Regions from separate parts of the Paenibacillus sp. USHLN196 genome, predicted to be linked through region 2. Evidence: riboswitches for the same ligand, from Rfam matches in the RefSeq annotation. Region 2 holds a riboswitch; the other holds the start of a gene.
What was found. A riboswitch is a leader RNA that binds a small molecule or an ion and turns the genes downstream of it on or off. The one in region 2 is predicted to bind FMN.

Region 1 (3,423 bases), on a different contig from region 2:
CGGGCAAGCTTATTGCAAGTCGTATGCCAGACCATGAACATACGCCGTATCCATCTTCGAGTACGTGTAAAATCTGCGGGTTAAGCGTAGATCAAGCAACCGACACGACGTTGCAATGGTATTGGAGGATGACCAATGGAACCCCTTTGGACGGTGATCCCTTTGGACAAATGCTAGCACTTCGAGAGCTGGCTGCCGCACAGGAGCTTCCAATACCAAATGAATACGACCGCTGGACATTCCGTGCGGTGTTAACGGTGCTTCGCGAATTACCTCCCAAAACACGCTACAGCAAGGCAGCAATAGCGCTCAAGAAGGAACGGCTTTTGCCTACACAAAAGGAATATGCCTATCGTGACCTGCTCGAGACGTTAGCTCTGATTGGCATACTGGATACGCCGGAACATCCCGGAATGATAACTCAATTTACTTCTTACATACAGCGTGACGAGCGTCCCAATGTACGGGTTGAAGTACAGGCGCCTTTGGCGTGGTGGGACTCATCTATTGGAATTAATGAGAACAACCTGAACAAGATATTCCATGGTTTTGATCTGAGTAGTACATCTCATGAAGAGAAGCCTGAAGAGAGCCCACCTGTAAAGGACACGATCTTAGGAGCATTGGAGAAGAAGAGAAGTGTCCGGGGGAAAGTACCAAAAGCATCTCCTGATGCAGGTACCGGGGAGGTACAGCCTGGAGATGTGTATGCTGTTCGGGTCAGGGAAGGTGTATGGGTGACGGTGTATTGTCATGAAGTCAGAGACAAACGCGTCATCGTCGAATATCTGGATGGTGTGTTTCCAGAGATGCCGGGAAAAGCAGATTTGCATGAGACATTTCGACCGAGAACGAATGGACGCTGGAAATGCTCGGCTATAGCGATCGATTCCACAAGTTGGGTCAGAAGGGTGGCAAGAGAGTTCCCGCTTCCGACTTCGCCCTTGCAAGAACCTGACCGCATTCCATTTCATAATGCCAAAGAATTAAAGCATATGGCGAGTTGGTGTTTTCCCGAATTGTAGAATGAGACGATGAATATGAAATGCTTTCAAAGAAAAACCGTACCTCCATGGGAGGAAGCGGTTTTTTGTTGTTTCTTAGCTTATTAAAAGTTAGTATGTGACAAAAAGGAACAAAAAACAATTGATTTTTTGGCATTAAAGTGCTAACATCCAATTAATAACGAAAGCAATCCTTCAGGGCAGGGTGCGATTCCCTACCGGCGGTGATGCAGGAAGTGTAAGGACACATGTCCAGCACTTGATGCAAAGTCCGTGACCTGTCTGCCTGTGGCAGATGGCTGATCTGGTGTAATTCCAGAACCGACAGTATAGTCTGGATGGGAGAAGGAGAGGTGCAGACCTAACAGGTTTGTACTCAGCAGGAGTATTGCTGCACAGTCACTATTCGTGATGTATTCACTGTGCGGGGAAGATCCGGTTACGCCGGACAGTTCCATACATGTGCCACACTATAGAAGCTCTTTACCTGTGATTGATGTTCATTAAGGTATGTGTCTATTTTCACTTGCCCGAAATGAAGTTTTGGGCAAAGTGTTGGCGTGCTGTATCCATTTCACTCCTGCTGTTGACATTTGTCTCTCATCATCCCCATCGAACTGATTGTTCGACGGGGATTTTTTTCATAATCAAGACTTTAAACCGCGGGGTGAACGGATTTGGAAATGATCAATGATGAATTTTATATGGCACTGGCACTTGATATGGCAGAACGAGCACAAGGACAAACGGGAATTAATCCGGTCGTTGGATGTGTAGTTGTGAAAGAAGGGCGTATTGTAGGCCTGGGAAGTCATCTGAAACGTGGAACCGGTCATGCAGAGGTACATGCATTGAACATGGCAGGCAGCGACGCAGAAGGCAGTACGGTATACGTTACACTTGAGCCCTGTAGTCATTACGGCAAGACGCCACCTTGCAGTGAACGCCTGATTCACGAAAAGGTTAAACGTGTCGTGGTATGTTGTGAAGATCCAAATCCGCAAGTATCCGGCAGGGGCATTAGCATGCTCCGTCAACAAGGCATTGAAGTTGAAGTTGGCGTATTGCGTGAGCGTGGAAGACGGATGAATGAAAAATTCATTAAATTTATTACAACGGGCCTACCTTTTGTGACGCTGAAGACAGCTACTACGTTGGATGGCAAGATTGCCACTCGCAGCGGAGACAGCAAGTGGATTTCTAATGAGCCCGCTCGTGAGATTGTGCACGCCCTTCGTCATCGTCACCAGGGAATTATGGTTGGCGTAGACACAGTGATTGCCGATAATCCGGAGCTTACAACCCGTTTGCAAGTGGAAGGCATCAGTCCGGTACGCATTGTGGTGGATTCCAAGTTACGTCTTCCTTTAGGTGCCAAAATGGTTAAAGATGGTCTAGCCCCAACATGGGTACTGACAACAGACGAAGCCAGTCCTGAAGCTGCTGAGCGTTTGGAAGCCTATGGTGTCGAAATTATACGCTGTGGTCCTGGGCCACGTGTGGATCTGTTAAGCGGACTTAGCAAGCTGGGTGAGCGTGAGATTGGTTCAATTTTGCTTGAAGGTGGAGGCACCCTGAATGGAGCCATGCTGGAGGCAAGATTGGTCGATCGACTACTTATGTTCATCGCCCCAAAGATTGTAGGCGGTTATGATACACCTGGAAGTTTCCGCTTCGAGGGTGTGGAACGCATGAATCAGGCGATTCAATTGAATCAGCTGGAAATCAAACAAGTTGGGGATAATATCAGCATTGGCGGTATTCCGGTATGGCCTGAATAAATAAATGGATCTTAAAGTAGTAAGTTAGGGTCCTTAGAAATGATCGAGGGAGGCGGCAGCATGTTTACCGGTTTGGTGGAAGAAGTCGGTCAGATTCGGCGTATTGGTCGGAAAGGCGAAGCGATGGTCCTGAATATCGGAGCTTCCGCCATCATGGACGATCTGAAGATTGGCGATAGTGTAGCAGTGAACGGAGTGTGCTTAACTGCGACAACGCTGGAAGGTGGAGGTTTTACCGCTGATGTAATGCCTGAAACGTTTCGGCATACCAATCTCAGTCAGTTGCAATCTGGCAGTAAAGTTAATCTGGAGCGAGCCATGCAATCAGGTGGCCGTTTTGGCGGACATATCGTTCAAGGCCATGTGGATGGTACTGGAGTGATTGGCAGTATAACACGTGATCAGAATGCGATTGTGTTTGAAATCAAACCTGATGATCACCAGTTGTTCAAATACCTGATTCCTAAGGGGTCCGTTACATTGGACGGTATTAGCTTGACTGTTGTTCATACGTCACAGAGTGCATTCACCGTTTCCATTATCCCGCACACCATTGGTGAGACTGTACTAAATGTGAAAAAGACAGGGGATACCATTAATATCGAATGCGATATTTTAGGCAAATATGTGGATCATCT
Region 2 (3,423 bases):
TGTCCGTCCGCGTGTTGGTTTTAATCCAAACAAGCCGCTAAAGGAAGCCGGGATACGAATCGAACCGCCTCCGTCACTGGCTCCGGCAAGCGGGACAATCCCTGAAGCTACTGCCGCGGCAGCACCGCCACTTGACCCACCTGGGGAGTGATTGATATTCCATGGATTGCGAGTTGGACCATGAAGACGGGACTCGGTAATATTTTTTAAACCAAATTCTGGCGTATTGGTATGTCCTATAATGATAAAGCCGGCATCACGCAGTCGAGAGACAAAATTAGAACTGCGCAATGCACGATGCTCGCTGAACAGGCGTGAGCCTGAGGTTAGAAATTCACCTTCCAAGGATTGGGAAATATCTTTCAGAAGCAGGGGAACACCGGCAAAAGGTTGTTCTCCAGGGTGAACCAAGCCCGCTTCTTGCCGCGCACGAGCTTCATATGTACGAATAACCGCATTAAGCTGCGGATTTACTTCTTCAAGACGTGCAAATGCCGCCTCCAGCAATTCAACCGGAGATACTTCCCGGGATCGGATCAGTTCAGCCAAACCTACCGCATCGTAGGAGGTATATGAGAATGAAGACATGATGATCGTTCCTCTCTGAATATAGTTCATCTGTTATTCCATATGTCATCGTACCACCGGAATAGATAAAAGACAAAAATGATCGAGTATCGAGTAATGAAGAGAAAAAAAGCACTACTCATCGAATTCGATGTGCAGTGCTTTCATGTTTTATTTGATCCTTTGATAAACCTTTAATAAAACATCCACTTACTCTGTACGAAGCTTCGGTGCCGCATCGGACGCCGTTGATGATCGTTCCTGCTGTTTGGAAATGGCGAAGAGGGCAACCCAGATCAAAATAAAGCCAAGCAGCTGCTCCCATGTAATCAGCGTACGGAAAGCAATCCAGTTCACCAACACACCTGCCATCGGGAAGCTCAGTTCCGCGAGAGTTGCAACAGAAGCTTTGGTCGACGATAGACCTTTGTAATATAACAGAAGACTGAGCAAACCTGGTAACAATGCCTGGCCAAGAATGTTGAGGATGACAGCAGTCTGTTCACCCGTTCCAGATGGAAACGTCCACGGCGCACCTTCGTTCCACGTCATAAAGATCAGGAGCGGGAGAGCAACGACGAAGCGAAGAGAGGTGACCGTTTCATAACGCGCCTGTCCCAGCATCAATCGGCCCATTACGGTTGAACCTCCCCATAAGGCAGCAGCCCCAAGGGATAACAGGCTACCTGCATGAATCCAGTTGTCCCAGTTACCTAGTGGCAGTGTAAAGCCGAAAGTTAGCAAATATGTTCCTGCAAGTGCAATGAAGAACAGTCCGCCAAAGCGACGAGGCAATGTCTCTTTCAATAACAGCTTAGCCAGAACGATAGCGAACAGTGGCTGCATTTTTTGCAATAAAAGTACCGTGTTGGGATCGTTATGTGTAAGGGCCATGGTGAACAATACTGTTGCGAGTGCTGAACCACCCCATGAGATAAAGATCACGGCAATCCAGTGGCGAGCGCGCAAGTTCTTCAGATCAGCCCGGAATTTCCATAGCACGGGAATGGCTATAAGACTGACGATGATATGCTCCACCAGTACAATCTGTGTGGATGTCATTGTATTAAGCAAAATAATGCGGAAGAGTGGATCCACACCCCATAGGGCGGCGCCGAGAACAACAAGCCAGAATCCGGTATTACTTCGTTCCTTCCGGTAAACCGCTGATGCTGATGATGTCTTTTCCATATTCAGGACTCCTTCGTCAGAACACGGAATCTTCAGTTGGCAAAATCGACAAAAGCCCCCGTTTTGGTATATACCAAATAAACGGGGGCTCATCCAAGGACATGCGTCAGGAAAGAGGCCTTCCCGTGAACGGCATGTCAATGTGTTGATCTTCTCTCATCCGGACTGTACCGTCGGCCTTGGATTCACACCAAGTCAGTCGCTATATGTCCTTCGTTAAGAACATATAGCGAGTCGCGGGCTGGTTCCGAAGAACATCACCGCCGGTTGGGAATTGCACCCTACCCCGAAGATCCTATTCAATTAATAGTGTGTTGAACAAGCTGTAACATTAATAAGTTCATCTTATTCCTGTAAGCGCTAGCAGTTCAAGCATTTTTTTCAGAAAATGATATTCCAGCTCCCTTGCTGTCTGCGAAGAAGCACGATCTGACCTGCGTGATACGCATCATGGAGTACCCAGCGGGCAAGTTCGTGTGCCCACTTCTCTTCAGAGTCCATATAAGTAGCTTCCAGATCTGACTCCTGCAGCGCCGCCAATTGATCTCGCAACTGTTGAGCTAATCGAGTTGTACCCTGTTGCAGTGTATTCCATCCTTCTGCGTCCGTTGCATCTCCAGAATTCCCAAACGTGTATTCATTGGAGTCTACAGCGGGAAGGGTAGGTTCCTTACCTTGCATGCGACATAATAAGCGATGGTTGTAATAATACATATGGTTAACCAACTGCCAGATGCTTAATCCTCCTGAAGGCGGAGCCCAGGCTGCTTGTACTGCTGTAAGACCTTCCAGGGATTTGGACAAAGGTACAATCCAATTACACTGATCCCAGGTTTCATCTTTTTGAATAAGTAACACATCTAATGCTGTAGTTTTCGTCATGCCTTTATTCCTCCTTGAATGCTATTATGGTTGGTGTAACTAGCTAAAACTGCTTATTGAGGTTACACTTAATATAACACAACAAGGAATGAGTGTAACTATCTTTTTCGATTTAAGATGGTTACATAAAACGGAGGCACATATGGACAGACTATGGACCGATTTTGTAAACAGTGATTATCACGATTGGCGTGGGGGAGATCGATCCGAGGACAGGCTGGGGAAGGCAGACTGGCAGCGAGACTTTCTGGTTAGATGGAAGCTGCAAGCTCCTGTACCCGCATCATCTGAGGATGAATTGGAGATCAGAAATTTCAGGGATGGATTGCTGACCTTGGGAGCTCGAGTCTCTTCCGGAGCATCATTAACAGATGAGGAAAGACAATGGTTGAACTCTGTTATGGAAGCAGGAACGATAAGAAGAAGATTGACCTCAATGAATCAGGAATTACAAATTCAACTTGTTCCGACAGAAGTTCATTGGCATCAGGTTATGGCTGAGGTAGCTGCTGATTTTGCTGTGACTTTGGTGGAGGGAGAAGCGGGCAGGATTCGGATCTGTGATAATTCGGATTGCCGCTGGATGTTTTATGATGACACCCGAAGCAGAACACAGAAGTATTGTGATGATAAGATGTGCGGGAACTTGATGAAAGTCAGAAGATTTCGAGCGAAACGAATAACCCAAAATTGATAAATATTAACAATAACTATATCATGTATATATACTAGCGAAAAAACAGTCAGAAGCCGTTCGGATTCGTATGCAGGATATGATCGTCT

Region 1: it holds a riboswitch for FMN, as region 2 does, so the genes downstream of both, ribD (bifunctional diaminohydroxyphosphoribosylaminopyrimidine deaminase/5-amino-6-(5-phosphoribosylamino)uracil reductase RibD) here and WFI24_RS02740 (DMT family transporter) in region 2, are expected to answer to the same signal.

The regions. Positions count from the first base shown of each region.
Region 1 is NZ_JBBCYH010000008.1:312,416-315,838, forward strand. Features, by position in the region: gene WFI24_RS20765 (hypothetical protein) at 1-1,025, shown strand, start outside; FMN riboswitch at 1,192-1,358, shown strand; gene ribD (bifunctional diaminohydroxyphosphoribosylaminopyrimidine deaminase/5-amino-6-(5-phosphoribosylamino)uracil reductase RibD) at 1,682-2,785, shown strand; gene ribE (riboflavin synthase) at 2,846-3,423, shown strand, end outside.
Region 2 is NZ_JBBCYH010000001.1:641,650-645,072, reverse strand. Features, by position in the region: gene WFI24_RS02745 (amidase) at 1-588, opposite strand, end outside; gene WFI24_RS02740 (DMT family transporter) at 778-1,758, opposite strand; FMN riboswitch at 1,903-2,056, opposite strand; gene WFI24_RS02735 (DinB family protein) at 2,140-2,640, opposite strand; gene WFI24_RS02730 (CGNR zinc finger domain-containing protein) at 2,783-3,334, shown strand.